DNA from 2 places in the Camelimonas sp. ID_303_24 genome. Region 1 is predicted to be linked to the other one. Evidence: predicted binding sites of a transcription regulator. Region 1 holds the regulator's gene; the other holds the start of a gene.
What was found. Region 1 encodes PhoB, which activates phosphate uptake and scavenging genes when phosphate is short. Its sites were predicted from a motif close to TGTCATNNANCTGTCAT; they were not measured.
Positions count from the first base shown of each region.

Region 2: ACERNI_RS09010 (alkaline phosphatase) is a predicted target of PhoB. The motif match lies at 3,485-3,501, and genes of this name have one in related genera.

Region 1 is NZ_JBLLJM010000011.1:59,542-66,886, forward strand. Features, by position in the region: gene pstC (phosphate ABC transporter permease subunit PstC) at 98-1,096, shown strand; gene pstA (phosphate ABC transporter permease PstA) at 1,101-1,949, shown strand; gene pstB (phosphate ABC transporter ATP-binding protein PstB) at 1,969-2,814, shown strand; gene phoU (phosphate signaling complex protein PhoU) at 2,962-3,672, shown strand; gene phoB (phosphate regulon transcriptional regulator PhoB) at 3,886-4,584, shown strand; gene ACERNI_RS11560 (GcrA family cell cycle regulator) at 4,873-5,436, opposite strand; gene ACERNI_RS11565 (acetylornithine transaminase) at 6,095-7,297, shown strand; gene argF (ornithine carbamoyltransferase) at 7,297-7,345, shown strand, end outside.
Region 2 is NZ_JBLLJM010000006.1:115,261-122,605, forward strand. Features, by position in the region: gene scpA (methylmalonyl-CoA mutase) at 1-431, shown strand, start outside; gene ACERNI_RS09000 (cytochrome P450) at 1,009-2,466, shown strand; gene ACERNI_RS09005 (hypothetical protein) at 2,533-3,420, opposite strand; gene ACERNI_RS09010 (alkaline phosphatase) at 3,599-5,179, shown strand; gene ACERNI_RS09015 (alpha/beta hydrolase) at 5,234-6,223, opposite strand; gene meaB (methylmalonyl Co-A mutase-associated GTPase MeaB) at 6,560-7,345, shown strand, end outside.

The sequences.
Region 1 (7,345 bases):
GCGGGGCGTTCGGGCAACGCTTGCGCCAGAGATGTCGCCGGGCATGGCGCAAATCTGGGCCGGACAATCGCGGCAAAGAGGCAAATCGGGGCTATTGATGGCTGACACCTCACTATCGGGACCTGTGGCCGGGGCCGCGCAGGCGGCGCCAGAGCGAGCGGCGGTCCTGCGCAAGTTCCGGCTGGGCAACCAGCTGTTTCTCAACCTTACGCGCGCCGCCGCCGTGCTGGTGCTGGTGCTGCTTGGCGGCGTGATGCTCGCCCTGATCGAAGGCGCCTCGCCGGCCCTTCGCGAGTTCGGCTTCGGTTTCATCACGTCACAGTCGTGGAACCCGGTCACCGAGAAATTCGGCGCCCTCGCGCCCATCTACGGCACCATCGTCACGTCGCTGATCGCCATGCTGATCGCCGTGCCGGTGGGGCTTGGCATCGCCATTTTCCTCACCGAGCTTTGCCCCATGTCGCTGCGGCGGCCGATCGGCATCGCCATTGAGCTGCTGGCCGGCATTCCCTCGATCATCTACGGCATCTGGGGTCTGTTCGTCTTCGCGCCCTTCCTGCAGACCACGGTGCAGCCATTCCTCATCGCGGTGTTCGGCCCCATTCCGGTGCTGAATGCGGTGTTCGCGGGGCCGCCCTACGGCATTGGCATGCTCACCGCCGGCCTGATCCTCGCCATCATGGTGCTGCCGTTTATCACCTCGATCGCCCGCGACGTGTTCTCGACCGTCCCGCCGGTGCTGAAGGAAGCCGCTTACGGCATCGGCTGCACCCGCTGGGAAGTGGTGAAAAACGTCGTGTTGCCCTTCACCCGGGTCGGCGTCATCGGCGGCGTCATGCTGGGCCTCGGCCGCGCTCTCGGCGAAACCATGGCGGTGACCTTCGTCATCGGCAACGCCCACAAGATTTCGGCGTCGATCCTGGCGCCAGGCACGACGATCTCGGCCACCATCGCCAACGAGTTCACCGAAGCGGTTGGAGATATCTACACGTCTTCGCTGATTGCCCTTGGCCTGCTGCTGTTCGTCATCACCTTCATCGTGCTCGCCATCGCGCGCTACATGCTGCTGCGCCTTGAAATGAAGGGCGGGAAATAAGCCAATGAGCAACGCCAATCCTTTCTACGGTCGCCGCAAGAGCCGCTCCAACCTGATGATGGGCCTGTGCATGGCCGCATCGCTGTTCGGCCTGGCCTGGCTGGTGCTGATCCTGGCCGCCCTGCTCTGGAATGGTTTCAGCGGCCTGTCGCTGGACGTGTTCACCCAGAACACCCCGCCGCCCGGCTCCGCCGGCGGTCTGCTCAACGCCATCGTCGGCAGCCTGATCATGACGGTGATGGGCGTGGTGATCGGCACGCCGGTTGGCATCCTCGCCGGCACCTACATGGCCGAGTACGGCGCGCATGGAAAACTGTCGCTGGTGGTTCGCTTCATCAACGACATCCTGCTCAGCGCCCCGTCCATCGTCATCGGCCTCTTCGTCTACGAGGTGATGGTGGTGCGCATGGGCCACTTCTCCGGTTTCGCCGGCGCGGTCGCCCTGTCGATCATCGTCATCCCGGTGGTGGTGCGCACCACGGAGGACATGCTGAACCTGGTGCCCAACCAGTTGCGTGAGGCGGCCTCGGCCCTTGGCATGCCGCGTCATCTGGTGATCCGCCGCATCGCCTACCGCGCCGCCCGCGCCGGCATGGTCACCGGCGTGCTGCTCGCCATCGCCCGCGTTTCCGGCGAGACGGCGCCGCTGCTGTTCACCGCGCTGAACAACCAGTTCGGCGGCGCGAACATCAACGGCCCGATGGCCAGCCTGCCGGTGGTGATCTTCCAGTTCGCCCTGTCGCCCTACAAGGACTGGCAGCAGCTTGCCTGGACCGGCGCCCTGATCATCACCCTGTCGGTGCTCACCCTCTCCATCCTGGCGCGCGTCATCGCGTCCAGGAGCCGCCAGTGAACGGAGGCCGCCCATGAACATGACCGTCGCACAATCCGCCGCCGTGTCGTCGGCGCGCCCCATGCAGCCTGCCGGAGCCAGACGCCAGATGCCCCACGCCCAGGAAACCGCGAACGAGAAGATCTCGGTCCGCAACCTCAAGTTCTATTACGGCGATGCGCTGGCGCTGAAAGGCATCTCGCTGCCGCTGTATGAGCGCAAGGTCACCGCGTTCATCGGACCTTCCGGCTGCGGCAAGTCCACGCTGCTGCGCATTCTCAACCGCATGTATGACCTGTATCCGGGCCAGCGCGCCGACGGCGAGGTTCTGCTCGACGGGGAAAATATCCTGTCGCCAAAGCAGGACAAGAACCTGCTGCGCTCGCGGGTCGGCATGGTGTTCCAGAAGCCGACGCCGTTCCCGATGACCATCTATGACAACATCGCCTTCGGCGTGCGGCTCTACGAGAAGCTCTCGAAAACCGAGATGGATGAACGGGTCGAGTCGTCGCTGCGCCGCGCCGCCCTGTGGAACGAGGTGAAGGACAAGCTTCACGCCAGCGGGCAGAGCCTTTCTGGCGGCCAGCAACAGCGCCTGTGCATCGCCCGCACCGTTGCCATCAAGCCGGAAGTGATCCTGCTCGACGAGCCGTGCTCGGCGCTCGACCCGATCTCCACCGCCAAGATCGAGGAACTGATCGACGAACTGAAGGCCGAGTATACCATCGCCATCGTCACCCATAACATGCAGCAGGCGGCCCGCTGCTCCGAGTACACCGCCTTCATGTATCTGGGCGAACTGGTCGAGTTCGACGAGACCTCGCGCATCTTCACCACCCCATCCGACCAGCGGACGCAGGATTACATCACCGGCCGGTTCGGCTGACGGGCGCCGGTCAGCGCCCGCGCCCCGCGCGATGACGGGCCTGAGGAACAGCAACATGACCCGGAGGCGAGGGCGAGGCCGCCCCCTCCGCCAGAACAGCACGGACATCGCCGGCAACCGCCGGTTGATGGTCCAGGGAGACAGAGCATGGCCGAACATATCGTTTCCGCCTATGACGCCGAACTCGCCGCCCTGCGCAACCGCGTGGTCGAAATGGGCGGCATCGCCGAGAAGATGCTGGATGACGCGACCCGCGCGCTGGTGCGCCGCGACGCCGAACTGGCCCAGTCGGTCATCAACACTGACGCCCGCCTCGACAGCCTGCAGCGCGAGATCGAGGAAAACGCCATTCTCACCATCGCCAAACGCCAGCCGATGGCGGTGGACCTGCGCGAGATCATCTCGGCGATCCGCGTCGCCGGCGACGTCGAGCGCATTGGCGATCTGGCCAAGAACATCGCCAAGCGCGCCGTGGCCATCAGCGGCCAGATGCAGCCGACCCGCATTGTCGTCGGCGTCGAGCACATGAGCGACCTGGTCCAGGAACAGCTCAAGGACGTGCTTGACGGCTTCACCCAGCAGAACGTCAACGTCGCCATCGACGTCTGGAAGCGCGATGGCGAAATCGATGCGCTGTACACATCGCTATTCCGTGAGTTGCTGACCTATATGATGGAAGATCCGCGCAATATCGGCTTCTGCACCCACATGCTGTTCTGCGCCAAGAATATCGAACGCATCGGCGATCACACCACCAATATCGCCGAGACGATCTATTACCTGGTCACCGGCAATCCGCTGGTCAGCGAGCGGCCGAAAAATGATGACACCAGCTTCGCCCGCGTGGGCGAGGGCTGAGACGGGGCTTTCGGGCCAGGACCGCCGCCAGGCAAAAGAGGGCGCCGCTCTCCCTGATGCACTGCATCGGGCTGGGGGCAGGGCATGGACGGGCGCCTGGCGGAGCTGTGACTGGCTCCGGGCAGGCGCGACATGCCGCAGAGGCTGGCGGGATCGCGCCGCTGGCCGGAGAACCGCCGGGGCGTGAGAAGTCCGCCGGGCGTGGAGTGGAATATGGCGACGCGCATTCTGATTGTTGAGGATGAGGAATCCCTCTCCCTGCTGCTGCGTTACAACCTTGAAGCTGAGGGTTATATTGTGGATGCCGTGGCGCGCGGCGACGAGGCCGAGGTGCGCCTGCTGGAGGCGCCGCCGGATCTGGCGTTGCTGGACTGGATGCTGCCAGGCCTTTCCGGCATCGAGCTGTGCCGCCGCCTGCGCCAGCGCGAGGAGACGGCGCGCCTGCCGGTCATCATGCTGACGGCGCGGGGCGAGGAGGCGGAGCGCATCCGCGGCCTTGCCACTGGCGCCGATGACTATGTGGTCAAGCCATTCTCGGTGCCGGAGCTGCTGGCCCGCGTTCGCGCCCTGCTGCGCCGCGCCAAGCCGGGCCACGTGGCGGCGCTGCTGACCGCCGGAGATATCGAGCTGGACCGTGAAACCCGTCGCGTCCGCCGCTCGGATCGCGAGCTGCATCTGGGCCCCACCGAATTTCGCCTGCTGGAATTCCTGATGCAGAGCCCAGGCCGGGTGTTCACCCGCGAACAGTTGCTCGACAGCGTCTGGGGCCGGGACGTCTATATCGACGAGCGCACGGTGGACGTGCATGTGGGCCGCCTGCGCAAGGCCATCAACCGGCCGCGCCAGCCCGATCCGATCCGCACGGTTCGCGGGGCGGGCTATTCGTTCGATGAAACCTTCGCCCGCTCCTGAGCGGGGGTGTTGTTGGGGGGGCCGGTTTTCAGCGGGGCGGTCGCCGTCCTGCGTCAGGACAATGCGCCAGATCAGGGCCGTAAGGCAGATCGCCCCCGGCGTGGTCTGGTTGCACAGGCTGGATGCCCGTCATTGCAAAACCCGCCGCGCCGGCGGGTTTTTTGTGCGCGCCTGAAGTCTTGCCGCGCGAAGGCGGTGCGCGCCGGCAAACCAAAAAGCACCAAAAAGCAAATGCCCGCGACGGGCGCGGGCATTGGATCGGCGCGATGGCTGGCGGCCGCCGCCGGCTCAGTTGCTGCGGCGGTCGCGGCGACGCTCCGGCGGCTGGTAAGCGATGCGGCTGTGGAAGGTGCAATAGGGAATGCCCGGCGTCGTCCGGTTGCCGCAGAAGCAGAAATCCGCCGTGGTCGGATCGCCCATGGGCCAGCGGCACATGTTCTCGCGCAGTTCCATGATGGTGACGCGCTGGGATTCCGGCGCGGCGATGGCCGGAGAGGACGACACGGCGGCGACGGCCGCAGGCGCCGGCGTTTCCATCGGGCGCTCAGGCGCAGCGGCGACGGCGGCCAGCGCCGTGTTGCCCTGCACCAGCGGAATGCTGGCGGTGGCCCGCGCGGTTGTCGTCGCGACGCGCGGTGCGGCGACGGAAACGGTCTTGCGCGGCTTCTGCGCGCTCCCCGATGGTGATTTTGCCCGGCCGGACAGGCCAAGGCGATGAACCTTGCCGATCACCGCGTTACGCGTCACGCCGCCCATGGCGGTGGCGATCTGGCTGGCGCTGAGCCCTTCCGACCAGAGCTTCTTCAGCAGTTCGACGCGTTCGTCGCTCCAGCCGCTTCCAGCCTCGCTCATCCGTCCCTCCGCACCAAATTCGGTCATGCAGAAAATCTGCGTAAACGCGCTGAACTGGTTCAGCTACGCAAAACATCAATTCGCCAAGGTAACGGCGCCACGATATGTCGTGGGATATGTCCAGGACCATACAAGATGGCGGGACAGGGCTTCAACCGCAGCAGTCCGCTCCCCACCGTTTTCCCCAGGAACATGATGAAAACGAGTCCGTGATCATCTTTTTTCAACGATTTTACGGACGTGGGAGGCTGGACGGGCGGTTGCCGCTGGATAACACATATGGCGGCAAAGGCACGCCGTCATTGTCGCGTGACTGTTGCACGCCGGCGTCATGATCCGCCGCCTGGCTGCTCCGCGCCACTGGCCGGAACCGGCAGGAACTTCGCCTTGGCCTGGTCCCGACCTGGTCTGGATCTGGCCCGAAACCGGGAGCCTGTCTGGCGTCGCGGTGTAAATGCATCCCGTAATTGACAGAATTGTCGCCCGGCATAAAATACAGCCGGTGCCGCCCTTCGTGAGGGCGGCACTTTGATTTTCATGAACGATTGGGCTCTGGGCGCTGGCGCCCCGATCCCGCGTTCGCAGGCGCGACGCAGCCTGACGGCGAATACGGCAAAGTTGATGTCGGGGCCGGCGTCGCCATCAGGGAGTGCGGTCAGTGACGTCGCCGCTGTTGCCAACTTTTGCGCGTGTGGATCTTCAGTTCGAGCAGGGCCAGGGCGTCTGGCTGACGACGCGCGATGGCGAGCGATATCTCGACTTCGGCTCCGGCATCGCCGTGAATTCGCTCGGCCACGCCCATCCGCATCTGGTGGAGGCGCTGACCCGGCAGGCCGGCAAGCTCTGGCACACCTCCAACCTGTTCCGGATTCCGGAAGGCGAGCGGCTGGCCCAGCGACTGGTCGACAACTCCTTCGCGGATCAGGTGTTTTACACCAACTCGGGCGCCGAGGCGCTGGAGTGCGCCATCAAGATGGCCCGCAAATATCACGCGGCCAACGGGCAGCCCGAGCGCTATCGCATCATCACCTTCGAGGGCGCGTTCCATGGCCGCACCCTGGCCACCATCGCCGCCGGCGGTCAGGCCAAATATCTGGAAGGCTTTGGCCCGAAGGTGGATGGCTTCGACCAGGTGAAGGTGGATGACGCGGAGGCGTTGAAAGCCGCCATTGGCCCGGCCACGGCCGCCATCCTCATCGAGCCCGTGCAGGGCGAGGGCGGCGTGCGCGTTGTGCCGCCCGCCAAACTGCGCGAACTGCGCAAGCTGTGCGACGACAATGGCCTGCTGCTGATCCTCGACGAGGTGCAGACCGGCGTCGGCCGCACCGGCAAGCTGTTCGCCCATGAATGGTCCGGCGTCACGCCCGATATCATGGCCATCGCCAAGGGCATCGGCGGCGGCTTCCCGCTGGGCGCCTGCCTGTCGACGCTGGAGGCCGGCAAGGGCATGACCGCCGGCACGCACGGCACCACCTTCGGCGGCAATCCGCTGGCGGTGGCGGTTGGCAACGCCGTGCTCGACGTGGTGCTGGCGCCGGGCTTTCTCGATCATGTCAACCAGATCAGCCTGGCGCTGCGCCAGCGCCTCGCCGAACTACGCGACCGCTTTCCGCACATCATCGCCGAGGTGCGGGGCGAGGGGCTGCTGCTGGGCCTGAAGCTCAATGTGCCCAACACCGATTTCGCGGCGGCGGCGCTGGATGAAAAGCTCATCCTGGTCGGCGCTGGCGACAACACCGTCCGGCTGTTGCCGCCGCTCACCATCACGGAGGATGAGGCGCGGGAAGGTCTTGCCCGGCTTGAGGCCACGGCGGGGCGCCTGCAGCGCGAGGTGCGCGGCGCCGCGGCGGGAGCGGCGTGATGAACGTGCGTTTCGGGACGGCGTCGCCTGGCGACCCCGTCAGTCTGT
Region 2 (7,345 bases), on a different contig from region 1:
AAGACGGCCGCCGGCCGCGCATCCTGGTGGCCAAGATGGGCCAGGACGGCCACGATCGCGGCCAGAAGGTCATTGCCTCGGCCTTCGCCGACCTCGGCTTCGACGTGGACATCGGGCCGCTGTTCGCCACGCCGGATGAGGCCGCCCGCCAGGCCATCGAGAACGACGTGCACATCGTCGGCGTGTCGTCGCTGGCCGCCGGCCACCTGACGCTGGTGCCGGAGCTGAAGGCGGCGCTCACCGCCCAGGGCCGCCCGGACATCATGATCGTGGTGGGCGGCGTGATCCCGCCGCAGGACTTCGACGCCCTGTACAAGGCCGGCGCTTCGGCCATCTTCCCGCCCGGCACGGTGATCGCCCAGGCCGCCGAGAAGCTGCTCAACGAACTGCGCCAGCGCCTCGGCTACCTGCCTGGCAAGGCCGCAGAATAACGCCGCCGCACCAGGCGGCTCTCCCGCCCGCCGAATATTCCGGCGCCGCGGCTCCTGCAGGAGTCGCGGCGTTTGCACTGGTGGAGGTCGCCCCCGGCCAGCCGACGCAGAAACTGATTCCGGATAGCGTCACAAGTAGTTGTTTTGATTGTTGTTTCAGCAGATTGCTGCAGGCCGCTCAAAGCCGGAAAGCGGATCCGGCCGGCGCGACCCGCCACACCCCGGCCGCCCTTACGCCAGACGGGTTCATGAAACGCATGCAACGCATTGTTTTAATTGAACAATGCGCCACACAACTGCAAGCCCTCCGCACGCGTCATGATATGGTCATGGTGGCGCCCGAAGGGATCTCCAGGATAATTTACCCACGACAAAGCAATTTCCGGTCAGCCGGAATCGGCTGGTCGATCAAAATTCGCTCAACAGGCAGAACTGGAGTGGTTTGCGATCCGGATTGATCGAAAGCCGCTCTGACGCCTGCTTTTCCAAAGCCGGCTCGCAGGCCAGGGCTGATGGGGCTGGTCCCGGTGTGGGCCAATGATGGAAAAGGTCCCGCCGAGGGACCGATGACAGGGACATGACGCAGATGAGCACCGGCATGGGCAACCCAGGCAACGGGCCTGAAGCTGGAGTGGCCAGGGAGCCCGCGCGCCCCATGGCCCGCCACTCGGCCGCCGGCGTGCGGGCGACGCGCCCGGCGCGGCTGCCTGGAACCCTGACCATCCTGCGCACCATGATCAGCAACCCGATTGATGGCTGGCCGCCGGAGGTGTACGAGGCGCCGTTGTTGCGCTCGTCCCAGGTGGGCCGCCCCTGCCTGTTCGTCATGGCGCCGGAGCTGGTGCATGAGGCGCTGGTTGATAAGGCCGACATCTTCGTCAAGGACAAGGTGATGCGCCGCACCCTCGGGCCGGCGCTTGGCGAGGGCATTCTCACCGCCAATGGCGCGCACTGGCGCTGGCAGCGGCGGCTGGCCGCGCCGGTGTTTCGCCACGACCGGGTGATGGGCATGGTTCCCGCCATGATCCGCGCCGCGGAAGCGACGGCGGAGCGCTGGGCGGGGCAACAGGGCGAGCGCGTTGACGTCGCCCATGAAATGATGCGGACGACCTTCGACGTCATCGCCGACACCATGCTCTCCGGCGCGCCGGACATGGACGTGGAGCGCGTCGCCGGAGCCATCACCGACTCGCTCGACAGCATCGGCTGGCCGCTGGCGCTGTCGCTGCTGGGCGCGCCCAAATGGATGCCCTATCCCGGCAGCCGCCGCGCCGCCGCTGGCCGTGAGTATCTGCGCGGCTGCATGCAGGCCGCCATCGACGCGCGCCGCGCCGTTGGCGCCGCCGGGCGGGAAGCCGATCTCACCAGCCTGATGCTGGAAGCCGCCGATCCGGAAACCGGCCAGCAGATGAGCGACGAGCAGATCATCGACAATTTGCTCACCTTCATCGCCGCCGGCCATGAAACCACCGCGCTGGCGCTCACCTGGTCGTTCTGGCTGCTCAGCCAGTATCCGAAGGCGGCGGCGCGGCTGCGGGCCGAGGTGGAGGCCGTGGCGCCCCATGGCGTCACGCCAGAGAATATCAACCAGCTGGTTTTCACCCGTCAGGTGCTGCAGGAGGCGATGCGGCTTTACCCGCCGGCCGCCGTCATTGTGCGTTCGGCCACGGAGGACACGACCCTGGGCGCAGAGCCGGTGCTGAAGGGCGAGGCGCTGATTTTCCCGATTCACGCCATCCATCGCCACCGGACGCTGTGGGAGCAGCCTGACGCGTTCAACCCCGATCACTTTGCCCCGGAGGCAGTGAAGGCCCGGCCGCGCCATGCCTTCATGCCCTTCGGCGGCGGCCCGCGCATCTGCATCGGCATGATGTTCGCCATTCTGGAAGGCGTCGCCATTCTGGCCACCCTCGCCCGGAAATTTGCCCCCGAGCCGGAAATTCCCATGACGCCGGAGCCGCAGCTGCGCATTACCCTGCGCCCGCGGGGCGGCATGCCAATGCGACTGAAGCCGGCTGGCGACGCAGGGGCCTGACAGGTCCGGCAATCTGGCGAAAAGGGCGCGGATCAGCCGCGCCCTTTCCCGTTTCAGCCACAGACCTCAGCGCTTGACGGTTTCGCCGGAGGCGACGTCCAGCACCGAGCCGTCTTTCAGATTGATGCGATAGACCTCGCGGGTGACATTGCCAGAGAAGCCCAGCTCGACAATCGACACCGTGTCAAACGTCGTGGGCATGCCTTCCGGCAGAATGGCGTTGAAGTGGGCGGCCAGACCGTCCATCGTCGCGTTGATCGCCGGGGTGAACGGCTTCGTGCTGTAAACCAGCGTGTTGTGCGGGTTGTGGGTCCGGGCTTCCTTGCCGTCCTTCACCACATTGACGCCGCTGACGCCGACCGTGCGCACCAGCTCCTTGCCGGCGTCGCCCATCTTTGCATAGACCGGGCCAGTGACGCGCGGTAGCGGGCCGTCGCGCAAAGGCGCCAGAGCAGCGGTCGCCGCGGTGTTGTACGCCATCAGGGTTTCATAACCCGGGCCTTCCTTGACCACGCCCAGATCCAGCCACCACGGGCTGCCCGCGCCCTTCGCCGCTTCGGTCGTATAGAATTTTTTCAGTTGCACCTGCACAGGAGCCGGGGCTTTGGGCAGGGCCGCAAGCATCCGGGCCGGCGTCTTTTCGTCCGGGTTGTGAATGTGGACCACGGTGACGTGGGGAATATTGGAGCGGATGGCTTCCGTCTCCAGCCCGAGCGCCAGCAACTGCTCCTTCAGCGGACCAGCGACCGTGGCGTTGAGCTTGCCGACAACAGCTTCCGGCAACGTGAACACCAGCCCCCAGGTGCGGACGTGCGGGCGAAACGCCTCCTGACCAATGGCGCTGTTGTCGATCTGGCCGGTGTTTCCGTCTGCGGCGAAAGCAGGCGCCCCCGTGAGGCTGGCGATCGCCGTCATGGCAAGCAACGCGCCCATACCTGCAAATTTGTTCCGCATGTCTCATTCCCCTTTTTCTGGCGGCGAATCGCGTTCGCCTGCCAGCGAGAGGGAGCACGTGCTTACAAAAGCTGGATGACAGCCATTGACCATGTGACTTTCGCAACAATTCTGTGACATGCGCAGGAGACAATCGCTGGCGACAACTCACGACGCCCAACAGCATTGGACACACGGCATGAAGCGGACATTCTGGATGGCGGCTGTGGCGGTCACTGGCATTGGATGGCATTCCGCGCAATCTGCGGCGCAACCTGCCGCGGCGCAACCTGCCGCCAGCGAAGCGCCGGTGGCCCAGGCCGGCGACAGCTACTTTCAGGCCGCGCACAAGGACCTGCAGGCCATCCTCGCCCGCAAGCCCGTGCAGGGCCGCGCCCGCAACGTCATCCTGTTCATTGGCGACGGCATGTCCGTGCCCACGGTGACGGCCTCGCGCATACTGGAAGGACAGCGGCGCGGCGTCGACGGCGAAAGCAACTGGCTCACCTTCGAGCGCCGGCTGCCGCATGTGGCCCTGTCCAAAACCTGGACCCATGACGCCCAGGTGGCGGATTCCGCCCCCACCGCCACGGCGCTGGTTTCAGGCGTCAAATCGGTGAACGGCACGCTCGGCGTCACCCAGCAGATCCGCCGCGGCGATTGCGACAGCCAGAAGGCGGCGGCTGTCACCACCCTCTTCGAACTGGCGGAACAGGACGGGCGCGCCACCGGCATCGTCTCGACCGCCCGCCTGACCCATGCGACGCCGGCCGCCGCTTACGCCAAAGCGGCTGACCGCGACTGGGAGAACGACACGGAGGTTCCGGCGGCCGAGAAAGCGAAAGGCTGCAAGGATATCGCCGCGCAGATGATCGAATGGCCGGCCGGCGACGGCTTCGAGGTGATGCTGGGCGGCGGCCGGGCCAATTTCCTGCCAAAGGAAACGCGGGACCCGGAGGACCCGAAACGCACGGGCGCCCGCGCCGATGGCCGCAACCTGGTGGAGGAATGGCGGCGCAGGCGCAATGACGCGACCTATGTCTGGAACCAGGCCCAGTTCGACGCCGCCGATCCCGCCCTCACCAGACGCTTGCTTGGCCTGTTCCAGCCCAGCCACATGCAATATGAGACCGATCGGGCCAAAGACAGGGCCGGCGAACCATCGCTGGCGGAGATGACCGGCAAGGCCATCGACATCCTGTCGAAAAATGACAAAGGCTATGTGCTGATGGTCGAGGCCGGGCGCATCGACCACGCGCACCACGCCGGCAACGCCTGGCGGGCGCTCACCGACACCATCGCCCTGGACGCGGCGGTGAAGATGGCGCTGGACAAGGTGAACCTGAACGACACCCTGGTGGTGGTCACCGCCGACCACAGCCATGTGTTCACCATGGCCGGCTACCCGCCGCGCGGCAATCCGGTGATGGGCCTCGCCGGCAAGGGCGCCGACGGCAAGCCGTACAGCACGCTTGGCTACATGAACGGCCCCGGTTCAAGCCAGCCGGCGGCGCGGGAGGAGCTGGACGCCGGCAAGACCAGCAACCCCGACCACAAACAGCAGGCGCTGGTTCCGCTGGCATCCGAGACCCATGGCGGCGACGATGTGGCGATCTACGCTGGCGGCCCCTGGGCGCACCTGTTTCAGGGCGTCATGGAGCAGAACGTGATCTTCCACGTCATGGCTTACGCGTCGGGGCTTGGCCAGGAGCAGGCAAAGGAGCAGACGCGGAACCAGACGCCTGGCCAGACAATGAGCCCGCAACAGTCAGGAAAATAGGCGCATCTGGCCTGGTCCGGCCTTGCCCGGCCAGGCCAGAGCCAGTTCTGGGCCTCAATCCTGGGCTTTGGCGCCGCGTTCAACGGCGCGGCGCACCACGGCGCGCACGTCCTTGTTGGACAGGAACACGTCGTGGCCGATGACGCCCCAGCCATAGTCCGAAGCGTCCACCACCTTGACGCCCAGCGGCTCCAGCTGCTCGCGCACCGAGGCGCCGACCCGCGACACGCCGCCAGCGAGCTGGCCGGACACCGCCAGCGCCCGGTCCTTCGTCGAGCCAATCACCGTGATGTGCGAGGCCAGCGGCCCGATGCGCTTCAGCGAGGTGGCGAACAGGTCCACATCAATGTCCGGCGCCGCCAGCACGATGGCGCCGATACGGGCGGCGAGATCGGTGGAGCCGCTGAGCGCCCAGAGCTGGCGCAGGGTCTCCAGGGTCAGCAGCGCGCCCATGGAATGGGCGATGATGTTGAGCTTGCCGCCGCTCGGGCTGCGCCCCAGGGCCTCGAACACGTCCTGCAGGGCGTCGCGCGACCACATGGCGCTTTCGCGGTCGTAGCCATAGTCGATCAGCGCGTCTTTCGACGGCCAGGAGAAGGCGACGGTCTGTCCATCGAAAGCGATGCCGCTGGCCAGCTCGTGGGCGTCCAGCACGCTGGTTTCGAATGAGGTCTTGTAGCCGTGCACGTAGAACAGCAGGTCGTGGCCAGCTACGGCGCCCGCCAGGGTGGCGACGGGATCGTTCGGCCCCAGCCCTTCGACGCTCACCAGGCTCCAGCGGCCGGCCACCGTGGACACCGCCCGCCCCAGCAGGGACTTGCCGCCGTCCTTCAGCACCGCCCTGACGACGCGGGTGCCGCCAGAGCGCTGCCAGCTGAACCATGGACGCTCCGCGGCGCCCTCCACCGGTTTGCGGTTGGTCACGACATAAACGTCCGCGTCGCCTTCCGCCGCCAGGGCCGGGCGGGCGATGGCGAGGCCAGCCAGTGCGCCGCCGGCGATGGCGAACAGGTTGCGGCGATTGATGGAGAGCGGATCGGTCATGACAGTTCAGCGCAATTGAATCGGAAGCGGCGCACAACGCGCCAGCATATGGGCGCCATCATGGCGCCGCCGCCGCCCTGAACGGGATCTGGCGGGCTGGCCGGAATCAATCCACCGGGTTATGGCTGCTTCAGGCGCCGCCGTCGCAAACGGGCGACGTTGCGGGGCCAGATGCGGTTGTGACTGACCAGGACTGAATGGGGCAAAGACAGGCCTGGCCTTTGCCCCGGGACATCCGGTCAACTGAGCCGGAACCTTACCCTGCCTTTTTGATTTGGCGCATTTTCCTGATGCAGGGCAACGTCAGCCCCGCTGGAGAATGCTCCCGGAGCGAACATGACCGTCCAGACTTCCCCACGCCCTCCGGCCATTGATGTCGCGAACCTCGCCGGGCGGCTGGTTGCCGGCGACCGCGCCGCGCTGGCGCGCGCCATCACGCTGGTGGAATCGCGCCGGGAAGATCACCGCCTCGCCGCCCGCCAGCTGTTGCAGATGTTGATGCCCCGCACCGGCGGCTCCATCCGCCTCGGCGTCACCGGCGTGCCAGGCGTGGGCAAATCCACCACCATTGACGCGCTCGGCTCCAACCTCACCCAGGCGGGCCACAAGGTGGCGGTGCTGGCGGTGGACCCCTCCTCGACGCGCACCGGCGGCTCGATTCTCGGCGACAAGACCCGCATGGCGCGGCTGGCGATTGATCCCAACGCCTTTGTGCGCCCCTCCCCCAGCGCCGGCACCCTGGGCGGCGTCGCCGCCAAGACCCGCGAAACCACCCTGCTGTGCGAAGCCGCCGGCTTCGACGTGGTGATCGTGGAGACCGTGGGCGTCGGCCAGTCGGAAACCACCGTCGCCGATCTCACCGATTTCTTTCTGGTGCTGATGCTGCCAGGCGCCGGCGACGAATTGCAGGGCATCAAGAAGGGCATCATCGAGATGGCCGACATGATCGCCGTCAACAAGGCTGACGGCGACGGCCTGAAGCGCGCCCGCGCCGCCGCCGCTGAGTATCTGGCGGCGCTGCATATTCTCGCGCCGGCCTCGAAGGTCTGGTCGCCCCCGGTGGTCACCATCTCCGGGCTTGCCAACACCGGCCTCGACAAGATGTGGGAGAACGTGCTCGAC